One region of the Streptomyces sp. NPDC034099 genome, then DNA from elsewhere that is predicted to be linked to it. Evidence: riboswitches for the same ligand, from Rfam matches in the RefSeq annotation. Region 1 holds a riboswitch; each other region holds the start of a gene.
The links. A riboswitch is a leader RNA that binds a small molecule or an ion and turns the genes downstream of it on or off. The one in region 1 is predicted to bind cyclic di-AMP.
Positions count from the first base shown of each region.

Region 2: it holds a riboswitch for cyclic di-AMP, as region 1 does, so the genes downstream of both, ACZ56V_RS03885 (transglycosylase SLT domain-containing protein) here and rpfA (resuscitation-promoting factor protein RpfA) in region 1, are expected to answer to the same signal.
Region 3: it holds a riboswitch for cyclic di-AMP, as region 1 does, so the genes downstream of both, ACZ56V_RS37555 (M23 family metallopeptidase) here and rpfA (resuscitation-promoting factor protein RpfA) in region 1, are expected to answer to the same signal.
Region 4: it holds a riboswitch for cyclic di-AMP, as region 1 does, so the genes downstream of both, ACZ56V_RS18775 (M23 family metallopeptidase) here and rpfA (resuscitation-promoting factor protein RpfA) in region 1, are expected to answer to the same signal.

Region 1 covers NZ_JBVISR010000015.1:109,456-116,734, reverse strand. The annotation lists gene ACZ56V_RS33105 (NAD(P)/FAD-dependent oxidoreductase) at 1-69, opposite strand, end outside; gene ACZ56V_RS33100 (Ppx/GppA phosphatase family protein) at 500-1,441, opposite strand; gene ACZ56V_RS33095 (DUF501 domain-containing protein) at 1,438-1,980, opposite strand; gene divIC (cell division protein DivIC) at 2,057-2,539, opposite strand; gene eno (phosphopyruvate hydratase) at 2,652-3,932, opposite strand; gene rpfA (resuscitation-promoting factor protein RpfA) at 4,218-4,955, opposite strand; cyclic di-AMP (ydaO/yuaA leader) riboswitch at 4,959-5,125, opposite strand; gene ACZ56V_RS33075 (transglycosylase family protein) at 5,309-6,340, opposite strand; gene ACZ56V_RS33070 (cytochrome P450 family protein) at 6,484-7,279, opposite strand, start outside.
Region 2 covers NZ_JBVISR010000001.1:825,043-832,321, reverse strand. The annotation lists gene ACZ56V_RS03915 (ABC transporter substrate-binding protein) at 1-175, opposite strand, end outside; gene ACZ56V_RS03910 (4Fe-4S dicluster domain-containing protein) at 190-417, opposite strand; gene ACZ56V_RS03905 (GntR family transcriptional regulator) at 459-1,247, opposite strand; gene ACZ56V_RS03900 (M56 family metallopeptidase) at 1,421-2,359, opposite strand; gene fahA (fumarylacetoacetase) at 2,628-3,854, opposite strand; gene ACZ56V_RS03890 (HAD family hydrolase) at 4,241-5,050, shown strand; gene ACZ56V_RS03885 (transglycosylase SLT domain-containing protein) at 5,074-5,565, opposite strand; cyclic di-AMP (ydaO/yuaA leader) riboswitch at 5,567-5,723, opposite strand; gene ACZ56V_RS03880 (polyprenyl synthetase family protein) at 6,491-7,279, shown strand, end outside.
Region 3 covers NZ_JBVISR010000023.1:36,814-44,092, forward strand. The annotation lists gene ACZ56V_RS37525 (MerR family transcriptional regulator) at 1-838, opposite strand, end outside; gene ACZ56V_RS37530 (M20 family metallopeptidase) at 901-2,166, opposite strand; gene ACZ56V_RS37535 (trimeric intracellular cation channel family protein) at 2,191-2,847, opposite strand; gene ACZ56V_RS37540 (dihydrofolate reductase family protein) at 3,014-4,144, shown strand; tRNA gene ACZ56V_RS37545 (tRNA-Met) at 4,212-4,285, shown strand; gene ACZ56V_RS37550 (PP2C family protein-serine/threonine phosphatase) at 4,457-5,692, shown strand; cyclic di-AMP (ydaO/yuaA leader) riboswitch at 5,917-6,074, shown strand; gene ACZ56V_RS37555 (M23 family metallopeptidase) at 6,085-7,128, shown strand; gene ACZ56V_RS37560 (aldo/keto reductase) at 7,267-7,279, shown strand, end outside.
Region 4 covers NZ_JBVISR010000006.1:3,511-10,789, reverse strand. The annotation lists gene ACZ56V_RS18795 (YdeI/OmpD-associated family protein) at 41-637, shown strand; gene ACZ56V_RS18790 (MBL fold metallo-hydrolase) at 706-1,899, opposite strand; gene ACZ56V_RS18785 (TetR/AcrR family transcriptional regulator) at 2,051-2,671, shown strand; gene ACZ56V_RS18780 (SGNH/GDSL hydrolase family protein) at 2,716-3,501, opposite strand; gene ACZ56V_RS18775 (M23 family metallopeptidase) at 3,752-4,702, opposite strand; cyclic di-AMP (ydaO/yuaA leader) riboswitch at 4,705-4,864, opposite strand; gene ACZ56V_RS18770 (tyrosine-protein phosphatase) at 5,289-6,086, shown strand; gene ACZ56V_RS18765 (DUF6126 family protein) at 6,113-6,232, opposite strand; gene ACZ56V_RS18760 (helix-turn-helix domain-containing protein) at 6,229-6,855, opposite strand; gene ACZ56V_RS18755 (aspartate aminotransferase family protein) at 6,929-7,279, opposite strand, start outside.

The DNA.
Region 1 (7,279 bases):
TCGAGCTGCGTACAGGCCTACGTACCCACCGCCTACTACGAGGATCCTGGGACGCTCCGTGGTGCTCATGCCATCGAGTATCCACCCGACTGAGGGGGGTGGATCGTGCGCCCCTTCACAAGGTTCGGTGGAGGCTGTGCTACCATCCGCCGCTCACGTGACGGAGATCATGGCGGATGAAGGAACCAGCGTGTAGTGCACCCCGTTGTCAATGCCGCGTGAGCTGCGCCTCCGCGCCGCCGGGACGGTGGACCACCCTTCCGTGAGGACTCCGCGAGCCCCCTTCGCGACACCGTCCTGAACACGTTCAAAGGGCAGTTGACGCCCCAAAAGGGTCAGCGCGCGCGCTTTCGTCGTCCGACGGGGGCCAATTCCTTGTGAAGAACTTCACGAACTTTCCCGACGGCACGTCACGGAGGGGCCCCGGGAGGCCCCCGGGACCCGCTCAATCGTTGTCCGTGCTGCTCAGACCGCTACCGCGCCGACCCGCGCGAACGCCCTACGCGATCGACCACGCGATGCCGTCGAGGATGTCGTGCTCGCTCACGACGACCTCCTCCGCACCCGTCCGCTCCATGATCGCCAGCAGCACCAGGGCCCCGGCCGCGATCACGTCGACCCGGCCCGGGTGCAGGGAGGGGACCGCCGCGCGCTCGGCGTGGGTGGAGCGCAGCAGCCAGCCGGTGATCTCCCGGACCCGGTCGCGGGAGACACGGGAGTGGTGGATGGCGGCCGAGTCGTACTCCGGCAGCTCCTGCGCGATCGCGGACACCGTCGTCACGGAGCCCGCCAGACCCACCAGCGTGCGAGCCTCGCGCAGCGGAACGGACCGCTCGGCGAGGTCCAGGGCCGCCTCCACGTCGGCCCGTATGGCCGCGATCTGATCCTCGGACGGCGGGTCGGTCACCGCGCCGTCGCGCACCAGGTGCCGCTCGGTCATCCGGACGCAGCCCACGTCCACGGAGCGGGCGGCGCGCACGTGGTCGTCGCCGACGACGAACTCGGTGGAGCCGCCGCCGATGTCGACGACCAGGTAGGGCCTGTCGAGGTCGGCGCGGCCGGTCAGCTCTTTCGTCGCCCCGGTGAAGGAGAACTCGGCCTCCTGGTCGCCCGAGATCACCTCGGGCTCCACGCCCAGGATGTCCAGCACCCCGCGCACGAAGTCGTCCCGGTTCTCCGCGTCACGGGAGGCGGAGGTCGCGACGAAGCGCAGCCGCTCGGCCCTGTGCGCCTTGACGACCTCGGCGTACTCCCGGCAGGCGGCGAAGGTCCGCTCCAGGGCCTCGGGCGCCAGCCGCCCGGTGCGGTCGACGTCCTGGCCGAGCCGCACGATGGTCATACGGCGGTCCAGGTCCGTCAGCTCGCCCGTCTCGGGGTCCGCGTCGGCCACCAGGAGCCGGATGGAGTTCGTACCGCAGTCGACGGCGGCGACCCGGGTCACTGGGTGTCCTCCTGGCCGGTCCCGTCGGTGGGCGTCACGCAGGGACCCTTGCGCCACCACTCGGGCAGCATCGCGATCGCCTCGTCGCCCAGCGGATTGACGCCGGGACCGGCGGCCAGCGAGTGGGCGACCAGCACGTGCAGGCACTTCACCCGGTCCGGCATGCCGCCCGCGCTCGGGAAGCCGGTCAGCTCCTCGATCTCGTCGCGGCGCCGGACGTAGTCCTCGTGCGCGGCGCAGTAGGCGGCGGCCAGCTCCGGGTCGGTGCCCAGGCGCTCGGTCATCTCCTTCATCACGCCGTTCGCCTCCAGCGTGCCGATGGCGGAGGCCGCCTTCGGGCACGTCAGGTAGTACAGCGTGGGGAAGGGCGTGCCGTCGGGCAGCCGCGGCGCCGTCTCCACGACGTCCGGCTGACCGCACGGGCAGCGGTGCGCGATGGCGCGCAGGCCGCGCGGGGGGCGTCCGAGCTGCTGCTTGAAGGCCGCCACGTCCGCGTCGGTCGGCTCGGTGCGCGGGGTGGTCGGCGGGGGAGTCTGCATGGCTGTCTTCTGCTGGTCTTCCTGTTGAGTCACTGCCGGAGCGGCCGGCGCGGTCAGTGCGGTCGGCGCGGTCGGTTCACTGCCGGCGGGCGGCGGCGTCGGCCTTGTCGACCCCGTCCCACACGTTCCGGTACCAGGGGCGGTCGGCGGCGCCGGCCTCGGCGCGGGTCTGCTCGGCCGCCTTCGGATCGACGACGACGAACCCCGTCTCCCCCGGCATCACATAGTGCAGCCGCAGCCGGACCTGCTGCTCGGCGTAGGCGTCGTCCTGCCAGCGTGCCTTGAGGTCGCGCAGGTCCTCGACCCGCTGCCGGGTCTCCCGCTGCTCCCGCTGGAGATCGGCGATCTCGGCGCGCTGGGCGACGTACTGCCGGATCGGGTAGGCGAGCGCCACGACGAGCGAGCAGAGCACCATCGCGAGCAGCGCGGCCCGGCCGGTCAGCCGGGAGCGCCGGGCCTGGCGCCTGGTCTGCGAGCGGTAGACCCGGGCCGCGGTCTGCTCCCCGATGATCCGGATCCTGGTCGCGGTGGAGAAACGGTCCCGGTCCTTCACCGCCATGTCGCCCCGCCTCAGCCTTCGTGCGTCGTCCGTCATACGTGCGTACGTCCCCGCACACGGTACGGGACCGAGTACGGGGACGTACGTACGACGCTGCCTCTCGCGGGCGGGGTCAGCCCTTGAAGCGGGGGAAGGCGCTGCGGCCGGCGTACACCGCGGCGTCGTCGAGGATCTCCTCGATGCGCAGCAGCTGGTTGTACTTGGCCACGCGCTCGGAGCGGGCCGGGGCGCCGGTCTTGATCTGGCCGCAGTTGGTGGCGACGGCCAGGTCGGCGATGGTGACGTCCTCGGTCTCGCCGGAGCGGTGGGACATCATGCACTTGAAGCCGTTGCGCTGGGCCAGCTCGACGGCGTCCAGGGTCTCGGTCAGCGAACCGATCTGGTTGACCTTGACCAGCAGGGCGTTGGCCGAGTTCTCCTCGATGCCGCGGGCCAGGCGCTCCGGGTTGGTGACGAACAGGTCGTCGCCGACCAGCTGGACCTTGTCGCCGAGCTTGGCGGTGATGGTCTTCCAGCCGTCCCAGTCGTCCTCGAACAGCGGGTCCTCGATGGAGACCAGCGGGTACGCGTCGACCAGCTCGGCGTAGTACTCGGTCATCTCGGCGGCGGAGCGCTCCTTGCCCTCGAAGGAGTAGGAGCCGTCCTTGTAGAACTCGGACGCGGCGACGTCGAGCGCGAGGGCGATCTGCTCGCCGGGGGTGTAGCCGGCCTCCTTGATCGCCTCGAGGATGAGGTCGAGGGCCTCGCGGTTGGAGCCGAGGTTCGGGGCGAAGCCGCCCTCGTCGCCCAGGCCGGTGGCCAGGCCCTTGTTCTTCAGGACCTTCTTGAGCGTGTGGTAGACCTCGGCGCCCCAGCGCAGCGCCTCGGAGAAGGACTCCGCGCCGATCGGAGCGATCATGAACTCCTGGATGTCCACGTTGGAGTCGGCGTGCGAGCCGCCGTTCAGGATGTTCATCATCGGCACCGGCAGCAGGTGCGCGTTCGGACCGCCCAGGTAGCGGAAGAGCGGCAGGTCGCTGGCCTCGGAGGCGGCGTGGGCGACGGCGAGGGAGACGCCCAGGATGGCGTTGGCGCCGAGCGAGCCCTTGTTGTCGGTGGCGTCCAGGTCGAACATGGCCTGGTCGATCAGGCGCTGCTCGGTGGCGTCGTAGCCGACCAGCTCCGGGCCGATCTGCTCGATGACGGCCAGCACGGCCTTCTCGACGCCCTTGCCGAGGTAACGGCTCTGGTCGCCGTCACGGAGTTCGATGGCCTCGAAGGCACCAGTGGAGGCGCCGGACGGAACGGCGGCACGACCCGTGCTGCCGTCGTCGAGGCCGACCTCGACCTCGACCGTGGGGTTGCCTCGGGAGTCCAGGATTTCCCGGGCTACGACGACGTCGATGGACGGCACGAGCATCTCCTTCTTCAATGTGACGCTTCGGTGTGACGCGCGGGTCCCGCAGGACCGCGGCGGCTCTGCGGGACCGAGCCTAACCGGCTCCGGGCGATCGGCCAGCCGATCGCCCACCCGCTGGACAGAACCGAGAGTAAATTGTTTCCGAACGGAACAAAGACGTTTCCGGAAACCGGGACGGAACCGTGGGCGGGCCCCGGCGGACGCGGGACGTGAAAAATCCCGCCCCGGTGCGTACGGGGGAACACGCACCGGGGCGGGAGTCGCGGGAGCCGCCGCCGCTTACTTGAGGTGCAGCTGCTGGCCCGGGTAGATCAGGTCGGCGTCGTCGACGATGTCGTCGTTCAGCTTGAACAGCTTCGCCCAGCCGCCCTTGACCTCGTGCTCCTGGGCGATCGAGCTGAGGGTGTCGCCCTTGACGACCTTGTACTCGCCGTCGCCCTTCTCGACCTTCTTGCCGGTCGGGGTGGTGACGGTCTTCTTCTCGGTCTTCTCGGGCTTCTCGGCCTTCGGCTCCGCGGCCGGACGCTCGGAGGACCGGGAGGCCTTCTGCTCGGTGGAGCGCTCGGCGGTGGAACCGCTGCTCTGGCTCTGCGAGCTCTCGGAGCTGCCGGAACCGCTGTCCTGCGAGCCGCCACCGGTGTACGCGGCGCCCGACAGGCCGGTGCCGCAGACCGGCCAGGCACCCTTGCCCTGGCCCGCGAGCACCTTCTCGGCGATCTGGATCTGCTGGGACTTGCTCGCCTGGTCGGCGGTGGAGGCGTACTGCGTACCGCCGTAGGCGGCCCAGGTGGAGGCGGAGAACTGCAGACCGCCGTAGTAACCGTTGCCGGTGTTGATGGACCAGTTGCCGCCGGACTCGCACTGGGCGACGGCGTCCCACTCGGACGCGGTGGCGGCGGAGGCGTTGCCGGCCGCCATCAGCGGGGCGGCGACGGCGGCACCGGTGACACCGGCGACGGCGATGACACGGGTGGCCTTGGACGGACGACGGTGCTTGCCCTTGCCGGAAAACAGCATGGTTGATCCCCTCACCGACGCCTGCGAGGTGAGCTGTCGGGTTCGGGCCGGTTGAGTTGCCCGGCCGGGTTCCTCGCGGAACTCGGCTTCACCCCTAGCCACTCCGGCTCAACTGCCCGGTGCGGCGCTTACCTTGGGTCCCCCGCTCCTGCCTTCGGCGCTTGACGCGACGACTGTTCCCGTACGGCCGCTGGCAGGATTCGGCGTTGCGGCTGTCGGGGCCCGCGGTGGCGAGCGGTCATGACCGTAGACACGCGCTCCGCGGATTTTCAAAGACGATCACGGCTTCTGAGACCTATCTCTCACGATATCCAAAAGGGACATAAGATCTCTAACCGTGACGTGAACTCCCCCTACTTTTCGCCCGATTCGCCCGTGACCGTGAGCGTCTGACCGGGCAGGATGTGGTCGGGGTCGGTACCGACGACCGCCTCGTTGTCGGCGTAGAGCGCATGCCACCCGCCGTCGACCTCAAGGGAGTCGGCGATGGCCCACAGACTGTCGCCGGTGCGCACGACGTAACGGCCGCCACCGGCGTCCCGCGTGCCACCGTCGCGCGAGGCGTGCCGCCCCGTCGCCGTGTCCGTGAGGCTCTCCTTCGCGGCACCCTCCTCCGCACTGTCGCCGCGGTGCCGGCCGGCGCCGGACGAGCCCTCGGTTTCCCGTGGTTCGGCGCTGGCGGAACGGTCAGAATCGGGCGAAGTGTCCGACTTGGCGGATTGGCCGGCGTCGCCGGACGAGTCGCCCGAAGTACCGCCCGAACCGTCGGACGAGGCGTCAGACGACTCCGAAGAAGAGGGCGAAGGGGACGAAGAGGACGCTTCGGAAGGCGACTCCGCCACCCCGGCCGATCCGGACGAGTCGGTCGAGCCGGATGACCCGGACGACTCGGGCGTTTCGGTTGCCGTGGGCGATTCGGACGACTTGGTGGTATCCGTCCCCTCCGAAGTGCCCGTACCCTCCGACGCCCCGTCACCGGCCGTGTCCGAGCCGCCGCCCGTGACCCCGGAGCCGTTGCCCAGTCCGGCGAGGAGACCGCAGGTCGGCCAGGCGGCGATGCCCTGGTCCGCGTGTATCTTCTCGGCGATTCTTATCTGCTGGGAGCGACTGGCCCGGTCGGCACTGGGGGCGTAGTCCAGGCCGCCGTACTGCTCCCAGGCATCCTGGGACAGCTGCAGGCCGCCGTAGTAGCCGTTGCCGCTGTTCTGGCTCCAGGCGCCGCCGGTCTCGCACTCGGCCACCTGGTCCCAGGACGCCGAGTCGGCCGCGTGGGCGCCGGTGGCGCCGAGCAGCGGGATCGCGATGGCGGAGCCGGTCACTCCGGCGGCGACGACCAGAGCGGGTGCCTGGCGGGGGCGGCGGTGACGACCGTTCCCGGAGAGCATGCGACGACCTTTCACAAGACGACGGGGACCACGTGGCGGATGACGCTCGACACCACGTTGATCCGTGAACGTATAGGGAGATCATCGCTTGTCACAAGTTCATGCCGCGCAGATCACGTGAAGATCACAGAGTTGAGCGCGTGTCACTTTTGCGTCGTCGACGGACCGTTGCCGGCCGATGACGCGAACGGCGTGAACGCCACCGGCAAGGTGCGCAGACCTCGCATGATGAGGCCGCCGCGCCAGCGGAGTTCGGCCGGGTCCGCGGCGAGGCGGAGGTCCGGCAGCCGGGTGAGGAGCGTGGCCAGCGCGGTCTGCCCCTCCAGCCGGGCGAGCGGGGCGCCGAGGCAGTAGTGGATGCCGTGGCCGTACCCGAGGTGCTGGCTGTCGCGGCGGGCGAGGTCGAGGGTGTCGGGGTCGGTGAACCGCTCCGGGTCCCGGTCGGCGGCGGCGAGGACGACGAGGACGGGGTCGCCGGCCGCGACGTCCTCGCCGCCGATGGTCAGCGGCCGGGTGGCGAAGCGCCAGGTGGCCAGCTCCACCGGGCCGTCATACCGCAGGAGTTCCTCGACGCCGGTCTCCAGCAGGCCACGCTCCCCGGCGGCCAGGGAGGTCTGCAGCCGCTCCCGCTGCTCGGGGTGGGTGAGCAGGGCGTACGTGCCGTTGCCCACAAGGTTGACCGTGGTCTCGAAACCTGCGAAGAGCAGGATGAAGGCCATGGCCGCGGCCTCGTTCTCGGTGAGGTGCTCGCCGTGGTCGGAGGCGCGGATCAGGCCGGAGATGAGGTCCTCGCCGGGGGCCGGCTCGGGCGGCAGCGCGGCGCGCTTGCGGTGGATGAGGTCGGCGAGATAGCCCCGCATCTTCTTCACCGACCGGGCGACGCCGCCCCGCGGACCGCCTCCGTGACGGATCATCATGCCCGCCCAGTCCCGGAAGTCG
Region 2 (7,279 bases), on a different contig from region 1:
GCAGGAGGGTGCCGGCGGTGACCGTGTTGATCGTCCTGGACTGGTAGCCGACGGTCACGGTGACCGTGGAGCCGTCCCCGTCGGCGGACGCGTCGCCGCCGCAGGCGGTGAGGGAGAGGAGCAGGGCCCCGGCGGCAGCGGCGGTGACGGGGAGCGGGGTGCGTTTCGCCTTCATGGGGAGTCGGCCTCTCACCGGAGCAGGTAGGGCATGTTGACCGTGACCGCCCCGGTGGGGCAGCGGGCGGCGCACGGGCCGCAGTACCAGCACTCGTCGACGTGCATGTACGCCTTGCCGTTGCGCTCGTCGATGGCGAGGGAGTCCAGCGGGCACATGTCGACGCAGAGCGTGCAGCCTTCGATGCACTTCGACTCGTCGATGGTCACGGGCACGTCGGCCCGCTGGGGCGCCAAGGGCATGGCTGTCTCCAGGGAGGGTGCGCGGAAGGGGGTTCAGCGGGTCACAGGGACCGGTGCAGCAGGCCGCTCATCGCGATGCGGTCGCCGCGGAAGCGGACGAACTCCAGGTCGACGGGGCGTCCGTCGGCGAGGTGGGTGAGCCGTTCCAGCATGAGGACCGCCGTGCCGCGCGGTGCCTCCAGTACGGCGGCGGAGTGCGCGTCGGCGGTGACGGCCTCCAGGGTGATCTCGGCGTGGCCGAGCGGCCGGCCGGTGACGGATTCCAGGAGACGGAACACGTCGGTGTTCTCCAGGTCCGCGCCGAGCAGCGTGGTCCCGATGTCGAGGGGGAGGTAGGTGAGGTCCAGGGAGAGGGGGACGCCGTTGAGGCGGCGCAGGCGTTCGATGTAGAGGACGTCGGCGCCGGGCGGGACGCGGAGGCGTTCGGCGACCGGGGCGGGAGCCGGGACGGGGACGGTCGTGCGGACCTCGTTGGTGACGCGGCCGTGTTCGTGCAGGGTCTCCGCGAGGCCCATCAGCCGGTCGAGCCCGTGGGCGTACTTGCGGGCCACGACCACGGTGCCGATCCCGGGCCGGCGGGCCACGAGCCCTTCGGCGCGCAGCAGGTCGAGCGCCAGGCGGACGGTGTTGCGGGTGGTGTCGTAGTCGGCGGCGAGGGTGTCCTCGTGAGGGAGAGTGCCGTCGGGGAAGGCGTCGTCGAGGAGCTGGCGGCGGAGCAGGTCGGCCAGTTGACGGGCCCGGTCGGCGCGCAGCCGACGCCGCGTGCGGTGGGCGGCGACGGTGGTCGCGCCCTGGCCGGCGTGGTCTCGGATGCGTGCGGTGGGCGGCATGGCTGGAACCATACCTATCCAGTGGGATTAGTGGTGTTGCTGGAATGTTGCGCCACCTGGGGCTCCGCCGGTTGTGGGGGTGAGCTGGGGTTTCCGTCCAGGGCGGGGGAGTTCTGCCACCGTGGCTCTCACCGGGGCGCCGGGTGCGGGGGTGGGTGTCCGCGGCTGCGGGGTTACGCCAAGGCCGTCAGACCCGGGGCGAAGGTGATCAGGAGGGGGAGGAGCGGGACCAGGGCCGCTGTCGCCGTGGTCAGGGCGCGGTGGCGGCGGGGCAGACGGGGCCGGGGCTCCAGGAGGCGGTCGACCCGTTCGCCGAGGAGCCGGTGGCTGGAGGCGCAGGACAGGACCCCGCGGTGCTGGTTCAGCTCGATCAGGGCCAGCGCGGTGGTCAGGTGGCCGCAGCGCCGGGAGGCGGTGTCGTCGGCCGAGAGCTCGACCAGGCGGTGGGTCTGGTCGCAGAAGTGGGCGAAGAGCGGAACACTCGGGAAGCCGGTGGCCAGGGCGGTCGACAGGTGCAGCAGCCAGTCGTGGCGGGCCCGGGCGTGACCGCGCTCGTGGGTGAGGACGGCGTCCAGCTGGTGGTCGGTGAGGCGGTGCAGGGCGCCGGTGGTGACGATCAGCTGCGGCGGGCTGCCGGGCATCCACCAGGCGTCCGGGTACTCGTCCTCCAGGACCAGCAGCGGTCCGCGGGCGGCGGGGAGCCCGGCGGGCAGGTCGGGGGCGCGCTCGCGCAGATGGGCGCGGGACCGGGCGCGCCGGCGGCGGGCCTCGACGAGTTCACGCGCGAGCATCGCGGTCGTCCAGGCGGCGCCGGCCGCCAGCAGCAGGGTGAGGAGGGCCGCCCAGACCGGGCCGGCGGAGAGGTTGTACGCCGCGGTCACCGCGGGCGGCGCCGGTGCGAAGAGCTGGGCGCGGACGGTCCCGAAGACCGCCGCGGCACCGAGAACCAGTGCCGTCAGACAGCACAGCAGCACGGTGGCGACCAGGCACTGCCACACCCACAGGCCGACCACGGGGTCCCGCTCGGGCCACGCGGAACGGGTCAGCGCGCGCGGCACCGGCACCGCGGCGGTCACGGCGACGACGAACAGCAGGAGCAGGCAGACGGTCATGCCACTGGCTCCGGATCCTGGTCGAAGGATGGGCGGCTCTGGCTGTACAGGGGCTGTGCTGGACCGGGCCGTGCGCGGACACCGCCCGACGCCAGTATGACGGGGCCGGGCGGTGCGAGTCAGGTGTCGGCGGGCACCGGTTCCGGAATGCGTGCCCCCACCGACCGGTCGGAGGGAGCCTCCCGGCCGCACGAACCGCCGCACGGACCGCCGCACGGACCGCCGCACGGACCGCCGCACGCGCCGCCGGGGGCCGTCCCGGGCCCGGTCAGACGTCCCGGCCGACCACCCGCCCGGTCACCTCTCCCAGCCCCACCCGGACCCCGTCAGGACCCGGGGCCCAGGCCGAGAGGGTCACCACGTCCCCGTCCTCCAGGAACGTCCGCTTGCCGTCGGGCAGTTCCAGCGGGTCGCGGCCGTTCCAGGTCAGTTCGAGCAGCGACCCCCGCTCCCGCTCGGTCGGCCCGCTCACCGTGCCCGAGCCGTAGAGGTCGCCGGTGCGCAGCGAGGCGCCGTTGACCGTCATGTGGGCCAACTGCTGGGCGGCCGTCCAGTACATGGTGGAGAACGGCGGCTCGGAGACGACGTGGCCGTTGAGGGCGACGGAGATCCGCAGGTCGTAGCCGCCGGGGCCGTCCTGGTCGTCGTGGGTGTCGTCCAGGTAGGGCAGCAGCTCGTGCGTGCGCTCGGGCGGCGCCACCCGTGCCTCCTCCAGCGCGTCCAGCGGGGTGATCCACGCCGACACCGACGTGGCGAAGGACTTGCCGAGGAACGGGCCGAGGGGCACGTACTCCCAGGCCTGGACGTCCCGCGCGGACCAGTCGTTGAGCAGGCAGAGCCCGAAGACGTGCTCGCGGAAGTCGCCGAGCGCCACCGGGCTGCCCGGTTCGGACGGCACACCCACGACGAAGCCGACCTCGGCCTCGATGTCGAGGCGGACGGACGGGCCGAAGACGGGAGCGGCGTCGGCCGGTGCCTTGCGCTGCCCCGACGGGCGTACGACGTCCGTGCCGGACACGACGACCGTGCCGGAGCGGCCGTGGTAGCCGATCGGCAGGTGCTTCCAGTTCGGGGTGAGGGAGTCGGCGGCGTCGGGGCGGAAGATCCGGCCGACGTTGCGGGCGTGGTTCTCGGAGGCGTAGAAGTCGACGTAGTCGGCGACCTCGAAGGGCAGGTGCAGGGTCACCGACGACAGCGGATGGAAGAGCGGCTCCAGAACCTCGCGGTGGGAGGGGACCGTCACCCACGCCGTCAGCGCGCGCCGCACGTCCGACCACGCCGTCCGCCCGGCCGCCAGCAGCGGGTTGAGGGTGGGCCGCGCGAGCAGGGACGCGTACGGCGAGCCGAGAGCGTGGGCCGCCGCGCCCGCGTCGAGGACGTGGTCGCCGAGCCGGACGCCCACCGTCCGGTCGCGCGAGCCGGGGATCGAGAACACGCCGTACGGAAGGTTGTGCGGACCGAAGGGGTCGCCCTCGGGGACATCGAAGGGGGGCATCAGGTGCTGCCTCGCTTTCGTGCTCGCCATGTGCGCCGTGCGCGCCGTGTCTGCGTGGTCGGGCCACACGTTACGGCTGACCCACCGGTCTTGGGCAGTGCGACCGAAGGCGGCGGCGCCCGGGACGGGATCTTGACGTGGTGGTGTGAACAGGGTGACCCCCGACGGGTGCCGGGAGGGACGGCGTACCCCACGGGGCAGCGGGCCATGCTGTTGCCAACCGGTGCACAGACCCCTCAACCGGCCTTAGCCGATGATCTGTCAGATTTCGGACACGATCGGGCGTCCCCGTGCATCCTCGTTCCGCTTCGAACGCACTCGCTACGCCCTCGTTCGGAAGCGGTCACGAGTGAGTCGGAGGAGTGCGGTGTCCGTATTCTCTGATCATGGACCGCACCGCATATTCACTCGTCGCCACCGACCTGGACGGCACGCTGCTCCGCGGCGACGACACCGTCTCCGACCGGTCGCTGGCCGCGCTGGCGCGGGTCGCCGGGGCGGGTGCGCGGCACCTGGTCGTGACGGGGCGGCCGGCCCCCCGGGTGCGCCCCCTGCTCGACCGGCTCGGCCGCGCGGGACTCGCGGTGTGCGGGCAGGGCGCGCAGGTGTACGACGCCGGGGCGCACCGGATGCTGTGGTCGGTCACCCTGGACCGGGAGCTGGCCGAGACCGCGCTCGGCAAGATCGAGGCCGAGGTGGGTCAGGTGCACGCCGCCGTCGACCAGGACGGCGTCGACGGGCTGACGCTCATCGAACCGGGCTACCTGATGCCCCACCCGACGCTGCCCGCGGTGCGCGTCGAGCGGCGCGAGCAGCTGTGGTCCACGCCGATCAGCAAGGTGCTGCTGCGCCACCCCGAGCTGACCGACGACGAACTGGCGACGACGGCGCGCGCGGTGGTCGGTTCCCTCGCGACGGTCACCATGTCCGGGCCCGGCACCGTGGAGCTGCAGCCCTGCGGCATCACCAAGGCGACCGGCCTGGCGCTGGCCGCCGAGCACCTGGGCCTCGACCGGCGGCGGACGATCGCCTTCGGGGACATGCCCAACGACATCCCGATGTTCCACTGGGCGGCCCACGGCGTCGCCATGGCCGGTGCCCATCCCGAACTCAAGGCGGTGGCGGACGAGGTCACCACGACGAACGAGGACGACGGCGTGGCCGTCGTCCTCGAGCGGATCTTCGGTACCTCTTAGGCGAGGCTCAGGCGGCGTACGGCTCAGTACGCGCTGAAGACGTTGTCCATCGAGCCGTAGCGGTCGGCCGCGTAGTTGCAGGCGGCGGTGATGTTGGCGACCGGGTCGTACGGGTCCCAGGAGGTGCCGGGCACGTGGTACGCCTGGAAGGTCGGGTCGATCACCTGGAGCAGCCCCTTGGACGGGGTGCCGTTGACGGCGTTGATGTCCCAGTTGTTGATGGCGAGCGGGTTGCCGGAGGACTCCCGCATGATGTTGCGGTGAATGCCCTCGTAGGTCCCGGGGATGCCGTGCTGGGCCATGATGTCGAGTGACTCGCGGATCCAGCCGTCGAGGTTGTCCGGGTACGTCGTGGCCGCCGTGGTGGCGGTCGTGGCGGCGGCCGGGGTGGCCGCGGATGCGGTGGCGGCGCCGATGAGCGGCAGCGCGAGCACCGCGGCACCGGTGCCGGCCACCGCGAGCTTGCGGGCGAGGCGGCCGGTGCGGGCGTGACGGTTCTGACCGTTGGCAGACATGTGTCCCTCTCCTTACGCCTACGAGGTGAGCTGTCGGGTTCGGGCGGGGAGGTGCCCGGCCGCGCCCTCGACGGGTACGGCTTCACCCCGAGCCGCTCCGGTGGTGACCGGTGCGGCGACTTACCTGGGTCCCCCGCTCCTGCCGGCGAGTTTGTTGGGTGGATGACTGTGCGACGGGCGGTGGCAGGATTCGGCGTCCGCCCGACAGGCCGGGAACGTATGCGAGAGCACATGTCCGGAACAAGTGCAGGAATCACCCCAAGTGCCTGTTGACCTTGGTCTGAGGTGTTTGAGGGTCTTGATCCTTTGCTGTTGCCAAGTCCCAACTGGCTTGCGGGGCAAAGGGAGGGCACAGGTTCGGGCGGGGTTGCCTGCGGCCGGTCCGGAGTGAGCCAACTCACTGGCCTCAACAAGCGCGGCAAAACGGGCATTCAACTCAACCGTGCGCCAACCGGCCGCCGGTGGGGAGGGCTTCGGGTGTCGAGCGGCGGGAGGAGGGAAGCGGGAGGGGGTGGGTGGCCGGGGAGGTGTCTGCCGCGCCCGTCGGACGGGCGTGCGCGGACCGGTGCGGACGGGTGTGGGTGGACCGGCGTGGGTGGGCGGGTGTGGACCGGTGCGGGCGCGTGTGTCGATTGGGTGACGTTCTCGAAGTGCGGGCCGTTGGGAGGAGTGGTGGGATCTTCGGTGGCGGCTTCCGGCCCGTTCGCCCGCCGGGTCCGGCTCATCTCCTCTGGCGACATCAATCAAAATCTGCTCATATCACCTGATCAAAAACATACCGTTCATGATCCGATACCGACCGGCCTGTAACGGTGGGCGCTAGCGGTGATCGAAACGTGACCGGATACGCTGACTTGAGTGGTGGCAGCGACCTATCGACAAACCAGGTAATCGCCAGTAGACACCAGCAGACAGGAGACCCCTCGTGACCGTCGTCGGGCCGTTCGGGCTGAGCGTGCGGGACCAGGCTCTGGAAGCCGATGTCCAGGCCGGATTGGTTGCTGTCGAGGAAGGGTTGCTTGAGGCAACCAAAAGCGAGGTGCCGTTCATCACGGAGGCCGCCCAGCACCTGGTGCGGGCCGGCGGGAAACGGTTCCGTCCGCTGCTGGTGATGCTCTCGGCCCAGTTCGGCGACCCCTATGCCCCCGGGATCGTGCCCTCGGCCGTGGTGGTGGAGCTGACCCACCTCGCCACGCTGTACCACGACGACGTGATGGACGAGGCCGCCGTGCGGCGCGGGGTGCCCAGCGCGAACACCCGCTGGGGCAACTCGGTCGCGGTCCTCACCGGCGACTTCCTGTTCGCCCGCGCCTCGCAGATCCTCGCCGACCTCGGCCCCGAGGCGGTCCGCGTCCAGGCCCTCGCGTTCGAGCGACTGGTCACCGGTCAGATCCTGGAGACGGCCGGTCCGCAGGACGGCCGCGACCCGGTCGACCACTACCTGGACGTACTGGGCGGCAAGACGGGCTCGCTGGTGGCCGTCTCCTGCCGGTTCGGCGCGATGATGTCCGGTGCCGACGAGACGGTGGTGGACGTGCTGACCCAGTACGGCGAGCGGCTCGGCGTCGCCTTCCAGCTCGCGGACGACGTCCTGGACATCGCCTCCGACTCCGACGAGTCCGGCAAGACGCCCGGCACCGACCTGCGCGAGGGCATCCCCACCCTGCCCGTGCTGCGGCTGCGCGAGCGGGCGGCCCGGCTGGGGCTCGCCGAG
Region 3 (7,279 bases), on a different contig from region 1:
GCGGGTCGTGGCCCGCCTCGAAACGCCCCGCCATCCACTCCCGCAGCTCCGGCCCGTCGGCGCGGCCGAGTACGGCGGCGAAGCGCTCCGCGACGGCGTCGACCACCGATCCGGCGTCGGCGGCCGCCGGATCGATGCCCGCCTCCCTCGCGTCGGCGACGGCCCCTCTGACGAAGGGGACGAGCTCGGCCGCCTGCTCGGAGGCCACCCCCGGCAGCGCGTCCTCGTCGGCGGGCGGGAACGCCGCGTCCGCGATGCGCGCGCGGAAGTCGTCGTCGGCGATGAGTTCGGCCAGCTCCACCCATGCGGCGAGCCGGGCGTCGGAGGGCTCGTCGGGAAGGTCGGGCAGAGCCGTACGCAGGACGGCGGCAGCGTCGCGGGACCGGGGCGTGTCGGCGCCGAGGCCGGCGATGAAGTCGGCCACCAGGTGCCGTCGTTCGTCGGCGGTGAGCCGGGTGAGCCGGTGCATGAGAACGGTCTCCTCGGGACTGGGGTCGCGCCGGGCGACGAGCCGCAGCATGCTGTGGCGCAGCCGCAGGGCGCGGATCTGGAGGGCGGTGGCGTCGGCGTGCGCGGCGGCGACCTCGGCGACGGAGAGGCCGCCGTTCAGGACGCGGCGGACCGTGGCGAGGTCGACGTCCAGCTCCCGCAGGACGCCGATGAGGTGAAGCCGGTCGAGGGCCGCGTCGTCGTAGCGGCGGTATCCGGCCGGGGTGCGGTCCGTGGGCGGCAGCAGTCCGGTGTCCGAGTAGAACCGGATCGTCCGGACGGGAACGCCGGTACGGGCCGACAGCTCACCGATCGAGTACCTCGCGTGCAGGGGCGTCGCGCCGTTCATGGGGCACACTCTCCGGTCTCCAGCCACTGGAGAGTCAAGGCGCTCGGGGCGCCCGCGACTTTCTACGCGGCCCGGTCGCCGAGCCAGGCCAGCGTGGCCACCGTCAGCGCGCTCACACCCGTGTCCAGGGTCGGCTGGATCACCGGCGCGAACGCGGCGCTGTGGTTGACCGGGATGTCCCGGGCCACGGTCCCGTTCCTGGCGGCCTCGGCGTAGCGGTCCGGGTCGGTGCCGCCGATCGCCCAGTACGTGAACGGCACCCCGAAGGCCTGCGGGATCTCGCTCATGTCCTCGCTGGCGGTCTGCAGGTCCACGGTGTGGGCGTCGTCGCCGAAGTACCCGGCGAACGCCTCCGCGACCCGCCGGGTCGGCTCCTCGTCGTTGACGGTGGGCGGGAAGGACGAGAGCCGCTCGAACTCGGGTTCCTCGGGGGAGCGGGACGCCTCGCACTCGGCCCGGACGATGCGCTTGACCGCGTCCAGGACCTGGGTGCGGGTGGCGTCGTCGTACGTGCGGACGTTGATCTCGAGGACGGCCCGGTCGGGGATGACGTTGGGGCCGCTGCCCGCGTGGATGCTGCCCACGGTCACCACGGCGGGCGTGGTGGCGGCCAGTTCCCGGGAGACGACGGTCTGGAGGCGTACGACGATCGAGGCCGCGATCACCACGGGGTCGACCGACGCCTGGGGCGCCGAGCCGTGCGCGCCCCGGCCGTGGACGGTGACGCGGAAGCTGTCCGCGGCGGACAGGAAGGAGCCCGCACGGGTGCCGACGTAACCGGCGGGGTACGGCAGGACGTGCTGGGCGAGCACCACCTCGGGGCGGGGCGACGTGTCGGTGAGTCCGTCCTCGACCATGGCCGCGGCCCCCGCGCCGTTCTCCTCCGAGGGCTGGAAGAGCGCCACGAAGGTCCCACGCCAGGCGTCCCGGTGCTCGGCCATCAGCCGCGCGCACCCGATCAGGCAGGTCACATGCACGTCGTGGCCGCAGGCGTGCATCACCGGCTGTTCCCGGGCGTCCTCGTCGGTCACCGTCTCGGTGGAGGCGTACGGGAGACCGGTCCGCTCCCGCACCGGGAGGGCGTCCATGTCGGCGCGGGCCATGACGACCGGGCCGTCCCCGTTCGCGAGGACCCCGATCACGCCGGTGCCGCCGACGCCCTCGGTGACGTCGTAGCCGCTCTGCCGCAGGGCGTCCGCCGCCTTCTTCGCCGTACGGTGCTCGCGCAGGCCGAGTTCGGGGTGCCGGTGCAGGTCCCGGTAGAGGTCCTCCAGGCCGGGACGGACGGCGTCGAGGCCGGCCAGGACGGCCCGGGCGGTGCCACTCATCGAAGCTGCTCCATGCCATCGAGGCTACTGACGGTCCCGGGTTCGGCCACCGGACGGACGCGTCTCGGGGGGTTCGGGCGCGTTGAGGCCGAAGTGCAGTCCGAGCATGCGGATCAGGAAGCAGACCGCCGCCGCCCCGAGCGCCGCCGGGAGGCCGTACAGCCCCGCCTCGGTGGTCGCGACCGTCACCGCCGCGCCCGCCAGGGCGGGGAGGGCGTACAGGCCGGTGCGCAGCACCGTCGGGATCCGGCCGACGAGGAGGTCGCGGATCGTCCCTCCGCCCACCGCGGTGATCACGCCCAGCAGCATCGCGGGTACGACGCCCAGCCCGGCGTCCAGGGCCTTGCTCGCGCCGATCACCGCGAAGGTGCTCAGACCGACCGCGTCGAGCACGGTGATGGCCGGTTCGAGTCGGCGCAGGTGCCTGCTGACGGCGAAGGCGATCAGGCCACCCACGGCGGCCAGCGTGTAGTAACGCCAGTCGAGGAGCGTGGCGGGCGGCAGCGAGTCGATCAGGACATCACGGATGAATCCGCCACCCAGCGCGGTGATCATCCCGAGCACCACCACGCCGACCACGTCCAGCCGCGCGGCACGCACCGCGGTCAGTGCCCCGTTCAGCCCGAACGCGAACGTGCCGGTGAGATCCAGCGCGAGCAGCGGCGCGGGTTCGGTGCTCATGCGGCGCCGGGTACCCCGGTGCCGGGTCGGTCAGCCGGAGGGGCTCGTCCCCGTCGGCCGCGGCGTCCGCGCCACGCCGAAGGACCCCTCGCCGGCCATGTCCGACAATGGCGGCACTCCACGCCCAGCCCGTCCGTCCGTCCGTCCGTACACCGGAGTGCCGCCCATGCCCCTCCCCCACGTCCTCCTCTCCGCCGCCGTCTCCCTGGACGGCTACCTGGACGACACCGGCCCAGACCGGCTCCTCCTGTCGAGCCCCGCCGACTTCGACCGGGTCGACGAGGTGCGGGCCTCCGTGGACGCGATCCTGGTCGGGGCCGGGACGATCCGGGCCGACAATCCGCGGCTGCTGGTGAACTCGGCCGAGCGGCGGGCGGCCCGCACCGCGGCCGGAAGGGCGGAGTACCCGCTCAAGGTCACCGTCAGCGGCGGCGGCGAGCTGGACCCGGCGGCGCGGTTCTGGCACACGGGCGGGGAGAAGCTGCTGCTGACCACGGACGACGGTGCCCGGCGGGCCCGCGCGCTCGGGATCGGTGCCGATGTCGTGCCGCTGGGCCCGGTGCTCGACTGGCGTGCGGCGCTGGAGTACCTGCACGACCGGCGCGGGGTGCGGCGGCTCATGGTCGAAGGGGGCGGGACCGTGCACACCCAGCTGCTCCAGCAGGAGCTCGCCGACGAGCTGCACCTCGTCCTCGCGCCCCTCCTGGTCGGGGACCCCGCCGCGCCCCGGCTGTTCGGACCCGGCGCCTACCGGGGCGGGCGGCTCGCGCTGGTCGAGACGCGGCGGATCGAGGACGTCGTACTGATGCGGTACCGGCCCACCGCCCCCGGCACCGGCGACCGGGTCGCCGCCGCCGACCGGCACTGGCTGGCGCTCGCCTGCGAGCTGGCCGAGCTGTGTCCGCCGTCGGACACCGCCTTCAGCGTGGGGGCGGTCGTGGTCGCCGCCGACGGGAGCGAGCTGGCGCGGGGGTACTCCCGGGAGGGCGGTGATCCGGTCGTGCACGCCGAGGAGGCCGCGCTCGCCAAGGTCGGTCCCGCCGACCGGCGGCTCGCGGGCGCCACCGTGTACAGCAGCCTGGAGCCCTGTGCCCGCCGCGCCTCCCGGCCCGCCCCCTGCGCCCGGCTGATCCTCGACGCCGGGGTGCGCCGGGTCGTCACGGCCTGGCGGGAGCCGGACACCTTCGTGGCGGGGGCGGACGGGAGCGGGGTGCTCGCCGCGGGGGGAGCCGCCGTCGTCGTACTGGCCGAGTACGCGGAGCGGGCGAAGGCGCCGAACCGCCATCTGGAGGGGTAGGGAGCCGGGCGGGAGACACCGATGTGCATTCCGGTCCCCGGATGACGTACAGTGGTGAACACAACGACGCGGGGTGGAGCAGCTCGGTAGCTCGCTGGGCTCATAACCCAGAGGTCGCAGGTTCAAATCCTGTCCCCGCTACTGAAGGCCGAGGGCCGGAATCCGAAAGGGTTCCGGCCCTCGGTGCGTCTCACCATGGCGCTCCGTGTCATCCGGTCGGCCCCTCACCGCTCGCCGCCCGCCCCCGCTCCCGGAAACCTGGAGACCGGGACGGCAAGCGGCGCGGACGTGCGGGGCGGCGGGAGACGAGTGGTGCGGCCAGGTGACGTGGACGACGAGGGAGCGTACGCCAGAGCCGGCGGCCGGCTCCCCGGCGATCCCGTGCCCGACCCGGGCCTCGGCGACGAGCCGCGGCCCCTCACGGCCCCGGCCCCACCGCCGCGCCGGCGGACCGGGTACGGGCGCACCTTCGTGCACGCGCTCCCCGTGCTGCTGATCGTCGTCGCCATCCTGTACGACATCTTCACCCCGAGGTACTTCACCGCCGGTCCCCTCTACACGGCCGCGCCCCTGATCGCCGCCCCCCTCTACTCACGGCGCGGCACGGCGCTCACCGGCGTCGCCGTGGTCGCCGCGGTCATCGGGCTGCAACTCGGCAAGGGCGTCATCCACTACGTCGACTCCCTCACCGAGCTGATCACCATCGCGACGGTCGCCGCGCTCGCCGTCCTCGTGAACGGCATGGTCCGGCGCAGCAGCGAGCGCCTCGTCTCCGTCCGCGAGATCGCCGAGGCCGCCCAGCGCGCCGTGCTGCCCCAGCCCGCCGAGCGGATCGCGGGCTTCGAGGTCGCCGTCTGCTACGAGGCCGCGCAGGCGGACGCCTTCATCGGCGGCGACCTGTACGCGGTGCAGGACAGCGCCCGCGGTGTCCGGCTCATCGTCGGGGACGTGCGCGGCAAGGGCATGGGCGCGGTGGCCGCCGTCGCCGTCGTGATCGGTGCCTTCCGGGAGGCCGCCGAGCAGGAGGCGACCCTGGAGGCGGTGGCGCAGCGGCTGGAGCGGGCGCTGGCGCGCGAGGGCACCCGGCGCGACGGACTGGACGCCTTCGAGGGCTTCACCACCGCCGTACTCGCCGAAGTCCCGCACGGCGGGGGGACGGTCCGCATCGTCAACCGCGGTCATCCGCCGCCCCTGCTGCTCTACGCCGACGGCACCCTCGGCCCGCTGCCCGCCCGCGAGCCGGCGCTGCCGCTCGGCATGGGAGAGCTGGGCGTGTGGCCCGACCGGGCGGAGGAGGTGGCCTTTCCCGGCGGGGCCACGCTGCTGCTCTACACCGACGGACTGACCGAAGCCCGGGACGCGCAGGGCGAGTTCTACGATCCGCAGGCCCGGCTGGCCGGCCGGGTCTTCCGGCATCCGGCGACCCTGCTCGACACCCTCGCCGAGGAGGTGCGCAGGCACTCCGGGGGCGGCATGGCGGACGACATGGCGCTGCTCGCCGTACGGAGGCCCCGGCGCGGTGATCATGATCATTGTCACGAGCCGTGACAGTGCGAACCCCCTCCGCATAACAACTGATGCACCGTCAGAACAACGTGGCGTGAAAGGGAATACTGAGACGGGGTCAACTCGCCCGGTTTTCACCGATCGTGAGGCGTACGTCCCGGCCGTTTCCGTTAACGATCAAGAGGAACGGCTTGGAAACAGAGCCCCGCGTCTATTAACGTTCGATAACGCAGCGCGGTCGTCCCAGCCGTCACAGAAGGCGGCTCCGTGCGCACGCGCCGAATCCCGCAAGGGAACCGGGGAACCACCACATTGGGGTGAATCGGGCGTATGTCGCCGTGTCCGCACGGTCGGCGCACACCCGTAGGAGACCTTCCTGCTCCGAACCCGTCAGCTAACCCGGTAGGCGGAAGGAAGGAAAGGAGTACGCCCACGTGGCGTCCAACCGGCCTGCCCCCGAGGCCCCGTTCGTGCCCGCCGGGCACGACACCGACACCTTCGGCTACGACGCCCCCCGCGCCGAAGAGGGTCCCTGGGAGGAGTGGAATCCCACCGCGGAATCCATCCGCCCCGTACGCGGCCGGCACCGCGTCGCCAAGCAGCGCGGCGGGCTCGCCCGCAGCTCCACCGTCCTCGGCGTCGGGGTCATAGCCGCCGTCGGCGCGGGCGGTATGGCCAGCGCGCAGACCGGCAAGCCGCCGGTGTCCATCGCCATGCCGGACCTGCCGAACGTCGGCTCGCTCCTGCCCGGAGACGACGAGGCGTCGGAGCCCGAGGGTTCCGTCACCCCGCTCAGCGGCGTCACCCAGGCCGTCGCCGCCGACAGCGCGGAGGGCGCCGGCGCCGCCGACGCCGGTGAGTCGCTGCGGGCCCGGATCATGGCGCAGGCCGAGCAGCAGCAGGCGCAGGTCGAGACGAAGGCCGCCGCCGAGGCACGGGCCGCCGCCGAGAAGAAGGCCGCGGAAGCCGCCGCCAAGGCGGAGAAGGAAGCCCAGGAGAAGGCCGCCGCCGCCAAGAAGAAGGCGGAGGAGGAGGCCGCGAAGAAGGCCGAGGCCGAGCGGCTCGCGAAGCTGGCCAAGCAGTACACGCTGCCGACCTCCTCGTACACGATCTCCTCCACGTTCAACCAGGCCGGCTCGCTGTGGGCCTCCGGCCACCACACCGGCCTCGACTTCGCCGCCCCCACGGGCACGCTGCTCAAGGCGGTGCACAGCGGCACGATCACGTCGGCCGGCTGGGACGGCTCGTACGGCTACAAGACCGTGCTCACCCTCGACGACGGCACCGAACTCTGGTACGCGCACCAGTCGTCCATCAACGTCAGCGTCGGCCAGAAGGTCACCACCGGTGACGTCATCGGCCGCGTCGGCGCCACCGGCAACGTCACCGGCGCCCACCTCCACCTGGAGGTCCACACCGCCGGCGGCTCGGGCATCGACCCGATGGCCTGGCTCCAGAGCAAGGGGCTCACGCCCTGATCCGCTCCGCCCCCTGATCCATCCCGCTGATCCTCCGGCGGTCCTGACGGCAACCCCCCGACGTCAGGACTGCCGGTTTGCGGGATTTTTGCGTGTATGCCGGAATGGCCTGCCGCGGTGCGGTCGTTGACGCCTTACATGACTTCTCTGC
Region 4 (7,279 bases), on a different contig from region 1:
CCCGGTGGGGTTGTTGACCCGCCCCCGGGGGTGGGATTTCATGGCCTCCATGTCTGAGGGAGCGCGGAAGCCGTCCGATCCGGTCCTGTCCTTCGCCACGCAGGAGGAGTGGGAGAAGTGGCTGGAGGAAAACCATGAGGACACCACGGGGATCTGGTTCCGGATCCCGAAGACCGGCTCCGGGGTCGACGGCGTCGACTACGCCCACGCGCTGGAGTCCGCCCTGTGCTACGGCTGGATCGACGGGCAGAAGAAGAAGCAGGACGAGCAGCACTGGCTGCAGCGCTTCACACCCCGGCGGTCCGGCAGCAAGTGGTCGAAGGTGAACCGGGAGAAGGCCACCGAGCTGATCAAGGCCGGCCGGATGCGGCCGGCCGGGCAGCGCGAGGTGGACCGGGCCAAGAAGGACGGCCGCTGGGAGGCGGCGTACGCGTCGCAGAGCAAGGCGACGGTGCCCGACGACCTCCAGGCCGCCCTGGACGCGGCGCCGGCGGCCCGTGACTTCTTCGCCACCCTGGACAGCCGCAACCGGTTCGCGATCCTGCACCGGGTCGAGGACGCCAAGAAGGCGGAGACCCGGGCGGCCCGCATCGAGAAGTTCGTCGCCATGCTGGCGGAGGGGAAGAAGCTGTACTGAGGCAGCCGGGCGGCAGGCGGGTGCCGCCGCCCGCCGGTCCCCTCAGGCGGCCTCGTCTCCGACCGCCCTCACCGCTCACCGGCGAGGTCGAGATCCCCCTTGTTCGTCCCGGCCACGCCCTCGGCGATCCGCGGACGGCGCCAGGGACGCGCGATCGGCTGCGACACCGCCCGCCACCACGGCTCCACCGGCAACTCCCCCGCCGGCTCGAACGGCTCCCCCGGGCGCGGGAACGCCACCGCCTGGCCGGCCTCCTCGGCCGCGTCCCTCGTCCACTCACCGGGCTCCGCCCACGCGTGCGGCGCCAGGTTGAAGGTCCCCCAGTGGATCGGCAGCAGGGCGCCGTGCGACCGGCCGCCCTGGAGGTCGAGGTGGGCCCGGACGCCCTCCTCGGGGGTCATGTGGATGTCCGGCCAGAACTCCGCGTACGCGCCGAGCTGGATCATCGTGGCGTCGAACGGGCCGTGCGCGGCGCCGATGTCGCGGAAGCCGTCGAAGTAGCCGGTGTCCCCGCTGTGGTAGACGCGGTGCTCGTCACCGGCGACGACCCAGGACGCCCACAGGGTGTGCTGGGTGTTGCGCAGCCCGCGCCCGCAGAAGTGCCGGGCCGGGGTCGCGGTGAGGGTGAGGCCGCCGACGCGCGTCGACTCGTGCCAGTCCAGCTCGCGCAGCCGGTCGGGGGAGACACCCCAGTGTTCGAGGTGGCCGCCGACGCCGAGCGGCACGGCGAACAGGGTGTCCGTGCCGGCCAGCGCCTTGATCGTCGGCATGTCCAGGTGGTCGTAGTGGTCGTGGGAGATGACGACGACGTCGACCGGGCCGAGGGCGGCGAGCGGCAGCGGCGCCGGGTGCAGGCGCTTGGGGCCGGCGAAGGGGAACGGGGAGCAGCGCTCGCCCCACACCGGGTCGAAGAGCACGCGCTGCCCGTCGATCTCGGCGAGCACGCTGGAGTGGCCCATCCAGGTCAGCCGGAGCCCGGTGGCCGGTGGCCGGGCGAGGTCGGCCAGGGTGGTGGCGTGCACCGGAACGGGCCCCCGCGGGGACCGGCGCAGCCGCGCCTCCTTGTCGAAGTAGATCCTGGCGAATTCGGCGGCCGATCCGGAGGGCCGGGTCCGGGCGGTGCCCCCGGGGTTCTGGAAGACGCCGTCGCGGAAGTGCGGCGATCTGCGGATGCGCGCCATGCGCTCACCGCTCGGGTCCACGCCGAAGGCCGCGGGCCGGGGCACGCTGAACCCGGGACTCGGGGAACGGAAAGCGGGCACGGTACCTCCAGGTGGGGTGGTTCAGGCTCTCGTTGTCGTCGTCTCGTCCTACGTCACCTCGAACGACGGATGTCACATCCGTGTTCCCCCGGTCCACCGCGACCGGGAAGGGCGTCATCGCACGTCCGGGCGCCTGTATAGGGTGACGTGCGTGGGGAGAGTCCGGTTGAGCGTGGCGGAGCGGCGCGAGGAGCTGCTGGGCGCCGCCATCGAGCAGATATCGGCGCGGGGCGTGGCGGCGTTGCGGATCGCCGACGTGGCCGCGGCGCTCGGCGTCAGCAACGCCCTGGTGCTCTATCACTTCGCCACGAAGGAGCGCCTGGTCGCCGCCGCGTTCACCCATGCCGCCGAGGACGACCTCGCCCATCTGCGGGGGCTGCTCGCCCGTCGTACGTCGGCGCTGCGCCGCCTGCGGGCGGCCGTGCGGTGGTACGCGCCGACCGGTCCGGCCAAGGGCTGGCGGCTGTGGATCGAGGGCTGGGCGGCGGCGCCGCGCGAGCCCGCGCTGCGGGAGGTCACCCGCGAGCTGGACCGCCAGTGGAAGACCGCGATCGCCGAGGTCATCGCCGAGGGCGTGGCCGCCGGTGAGTTCTCCTGCCCCGAGCCGGACGCCGCGGCCCTGCGGCTGACGGCGTTGCTGGACGGGCTGGCGGTGCAGCTCACGTCGTACACGGGAACGGTGTCGCGGGCCCGGGCCAAGGAGTGGGTGGACGAGGCACTGGCCGGGGAACTGGGTCTGGAGCGCTCGGCCCTGGCGCCCACGCGACGTTAGACGCCAGGGTGTCGCACGGGCCCCGGCCGGCCGCCCGCCCCGCCTCAGGCCACCGGGGCGATCCACGTCTTGATGTCGTCCGGCGACAGGGTGCCCTTGGCCGTCACGTGGTCGCCCGACGACTCGCCGCGCAGCCGGCGCCCGATCCACGGCACCAGGTACTCGCGCGCCCAGTGCACGTCGTCGCGCCGGACGTCGAGCGTGCCGCGCGGCGGCAGGGGCGGCCACGGCTGGTCCGGGTCGGCCGGGACGCGCAGGCCGAGGGCCTGTCCCGCGCGCAGCGCCACGCGGGTGTGGCCCTCCGGCGACAGGTGCAGCCGGTCGGCGTCCCACGCCCTGCGGTCCTGGACGCTGCGGAGCGACCACAGGTCGAGCACCGGGCAGCCGTAGCGGTCGGCGATGGCGCGGACGTGCCCGTTGTACGTGGCGATCTTGCCCCGCAGGTGCTTGAGCACGGGCACCCCCCGGGTGTCGAACCCGGTGGTCACCAGGACGGTGCCGGCCGCGGCGGTCAGCGCGGCCACCGCCAGTTCGAACCGCTCGGCGACCTCGTCGGGGTCGGTGCCGGGCCGGAGGATGTCGTTGCCGCCGGCCGCGAACGAGACCAGGTCCGGGGCGAGTCGTACGACCCGCGGGACCTGTTCCGCCACGATCTGGTCGAGGAGCCTGCCGCGCACGGCGAGGTTCGTGTACGTGAAGTCGCCCTCGGGGCGCCGGTCCGCGAGCAGTACGGCGAGCCGGTCGGCCCAGCCGAGGAACGCCCCGTCGGGGCCGGGATCGCCGACGCCCTCGGTGAAGCTGTCCCCCACCGCCACGTACGACCCGATCACTGCTCTGCTGTCACTCTTCGAATCGTCTGCCACATCGGCCCATGATTCACCTTGGAATGTGACCTACGCGACCGTAGGAAGGGGTTGACGGTCGGTGAGAAAGGCCACGCCTAAAGTGTTCGTCAATTCCGGAATACGGCGGAGGTCGGACACATCCACGGCCCGTACAGCCATGGCCGGATACGCCGAAGGCCGGACCCGGGGATCGGGGTCCGACCTTCGGGGCGCGGGGGCTGCGCGGAACCGGTCGTCAGACGGAGACGCCGTGCGAGCGCAGGAACGCGATCGGGTCGATGTCCGAGCCGTAGTCCGGCGTGGTGCGGATCTCGAAGTGCAGGTGCGGTCCGGTCACGTTGCCGGTGGCGCCCGAGAGGCCGACCTGCTGACCCGCCGTCACCGACTGACCGGCGGAGACGGAGAGCGAGGAGAGGTGGGCGTACTGGGCGTAGTGGCCGTCGGCGAGCTGGATGACGACCTGGTTGCCGTACGCGCCGCCCCAGCCGGCGGAGACGACGGTACCCGCGCCGACGGCCTTCAGCGAGGTGCCGGTCGGGACGACGAAGTCGGTGCCGGTGTGGTAGCCGCTGGACCACATGCTGCCGGACTGGTGGTACGGGGTGCCGACGGTGCCGCCCTCGACGGGGGAGGTGTAGCCGCTGGTGGTGCCCGCGGACTGGGTGCCGGTGTTCGAGGAGTCCGAGGAGGAGGCGGCCTTCTCGGCGTCCGTCGACTTCTGGGCCGGCTTCTCGGCGGCGGGCTTCTCGGCGGACTTCTGCGCGGGCTTCTGGGACTGCGCGGAGGACGGCGCCGACGACTTGGCGGCGTGGCCGCCGATCGAGAGCTTCAGACCGGGGTGGATCAGCGACGGGTCGGAACCGACGGCCTCGCGGTTGTCCGCGTAGAGCTTCTTCCAGCCGCCGTCGACGTGCTGCTCGTCGGCGATCTTCGAAAGGTAGTCACCGCTCTTCACGGTGTACGTCCGGGAATCCGAGTTCTTCTCGGCGCCGCTCGCGGCGGCCTTCTTGGCCGACGTCGGAACGGCCTGCACGGCCTGCTCGGAAACGGAGTGCGCGGGGGCGGCGTTGGCGGCGGCGGCGCCCATCAGCGGGAGCGCGAGCGCGGCGCCACCGGTTCCGGCGACGGCGATGGTGCGGGTCAGGCGCATGGCCCTGGTACGGCGGTGCTTACCCTTCGCGGGCATGGCGAATTCCTCTCCGGCGCCTGCGAGGTGAGCTGTCGGGTGCGGGCTGGAGATGCCCGGCCGCGTCGGAACGCGGCTTTACCCCAAGCCGTTCCGGGAACCGGAACAGGCAGTTCTACCTGTGGGTCCCCCGCTCCTGCCGTGTACGGGTGGTCGATGAGTGCGGGCTCCGGTCGGCGGCAGGATTAGGCGTCCGCCCGGATCGGTGGTGAACGTAAGGGACCAGGACGCACCGGGACAAGCGAGGGTTTCCCGCGACCGGCGTTCCGATTGATCCTTTACGGGAATGACCGGTAACCCTGCGTCGATTTCCGTCGCGTCGTTTTCCTGAAAGGCCCTTGGAATGCAGCCCAATTACGTGAACATGACGGGCCACGCACGGTCACGGATATGACGCTGCTCACGCGCTCCTCACGCACGCTCCGCCATTTCAGGGCCAGTTGTTATTAAGGCGCCAATTCGGACAGAAGGCTCTTATCGGCTCGCAATATCCCTCGGAGCACGATTTCACGCACGGGGGATGCCGTATCGTCGGGTCGTGCCCGCCGGCGAGCAGCGGCGGCGGGGTGGAGTGGGAGGAGCCCCCGTGACGCAGCAGGTCCCGTCGACCGAACCCGAGCTGACCGGTGTGCGCAACTTCCGGGACGTGGGCGGACTGCCGACCGTGGACGGGCGGCGGGTACGGCAGGGGGTGCTGTTCCGCAGCGGTCACCTGGCGCACGCCACCGGTGAGGACGCCGCGTTCCTGGCCTCCCTGGGCCTGCACACGGTCTTCGACTTCCGCAACGCGGCCGACCAGAAGCTCGACGGCCCGGACGTCGACCTGCCGGGCGTGCGCAATGTGAACCTGCCGCTGAGCGATCCGGCCGACGGCGCCGAGTTCTGGAAGATGGTCCGGGACGGAGACCTCGACCAGCTGCGCGAGATCCTCGCCGACGGCAAGGGCGCCGACCGGATGATCGGCTCCTACCGCTCGATCGTCACGGAGCGCACGGCGGAGCACTCCCGGATCCTGCACGCGCTCGCCGAGGACAGCGTCCCCGCGCTGATGCACTGCGCGGCCGGAAAGGACCGTGCGGGTCTGTCCATCGCCGTCACCCTGCTCGCCCTGGGCGTCGAGCGCGAGGCCGTCGTCGAGGACTACCTGAAGTCGAACGCCGCGCACCGCCGCTACAAGGTGCGCCGCAGCGGCTCCGCCGCCTCGGCCTACTCCCCCGAGGTCATGGAGCTGCTCAGCCCCCTGTTCGACGCGCGCGCCGAGTACCTGGCGGCGGCCTTCGAGACCATCGAGGAGACGTGGGGCGGCGTCGACGCGTACCTGGAGAAGGGCCTGCGGCTCACGCCCGGGACCCGGGAGCGGCTGCGCGAGCGGATGCTGGACTGAGCCGGGTCACCCGCTCGCGGACGGCGCTACTTGGCGCCCACCTCGAACAGCAGGTAGAGGAAGCCGCCGAAGACGTGCCCCAGGGCGATGTAGACGAGCAGTCGCACCCACAGGGCGCGCGGGAACTTCTCCTGCATGGTGCTCATGGCGTCTCTCCAGGGTTCGGGCCGGGGGCCGGGCCGAGGCACAGCGCGGCCGTCGGGCTCTGCAGCAGGGTGTGGACGAAGAGCAGCTCGACCCCGTCGGGGTCCTGCGCGGCGATCCGGTGCGGGGTCGTCGAGTCGAAGTGGGCGCTGTCCCCCGCGGTGAGCCGGTGCTCGGTGTCGCCGAGGCGCAGTCGCAGCCGGCCCCTGAGGACGTGGAGCCACTCCTCACCGGGGTGCACGCGCACGACGTCGCCCTCGGAGCCGTACGGCACCAGGACGCGCAGGGCGTGCATGCCGCGGCCCGGCGCCCCGGCCCGGTAGTACGTCCAGCCGCCCGCGCTCGTGGGCTCCATGTCGGCGGCGCGCACCACGGCGTCCCGGTCGGCGGCCGTCTCCCCCAGCAGCTCGGCGACGGTCGTACCGTAGACGCGGGCGAGGGAGAGCAGCATCGGCAGCGAGGGCTGGCGCTGCCCGGTCTCCAGGCGGGACAGGTGGGCGGGCGAGAGCCCTGCGGCGCGGGCCGCGGCCTCCAGGGTGAGGGCGGCCCGCCGCCGCAGCTCACGCAGCTGAGGTGCGACGGCGGTGACCGGCCCTTCGGCGGGGCCGGTCTCGGAGGGACTCATGCCTCCATTCAGCCCGATTCTTGCCCGCTGGGCAAATTTCTTGCCTCATAGGCAAAAGTTCCCAAAGTCCCTCTCAGCGGTTGGCCACCGCCTGCTTGACCAGGGTCTTCCCGAAGTCCCACATCAGGCCGCCGCCGTTGTGCGCGTCCTCCATCACCTCCGTGAAGGCGTCGACGAACCGGTCGGCGTCGGCGGTGTCGATGATCAGCGGTGGGATCAGCTTGATCACCTCCAGGTGGTCGCCGGACACCTGGGTCAGGATCCGGTGCCGCTGCAGCAGCGGCACGACCACCATCTGCGCGAACAGTCCCTTCCGCGCGGCCTGGAGCATCGTCCAGCGGCTGCGCAGCTTCAGGGACCGGGGCCGGCCGAACTCGATGCCGATCATCAGCCCGCGGCCCCGGACGTCGGCGAGCATTTCGTA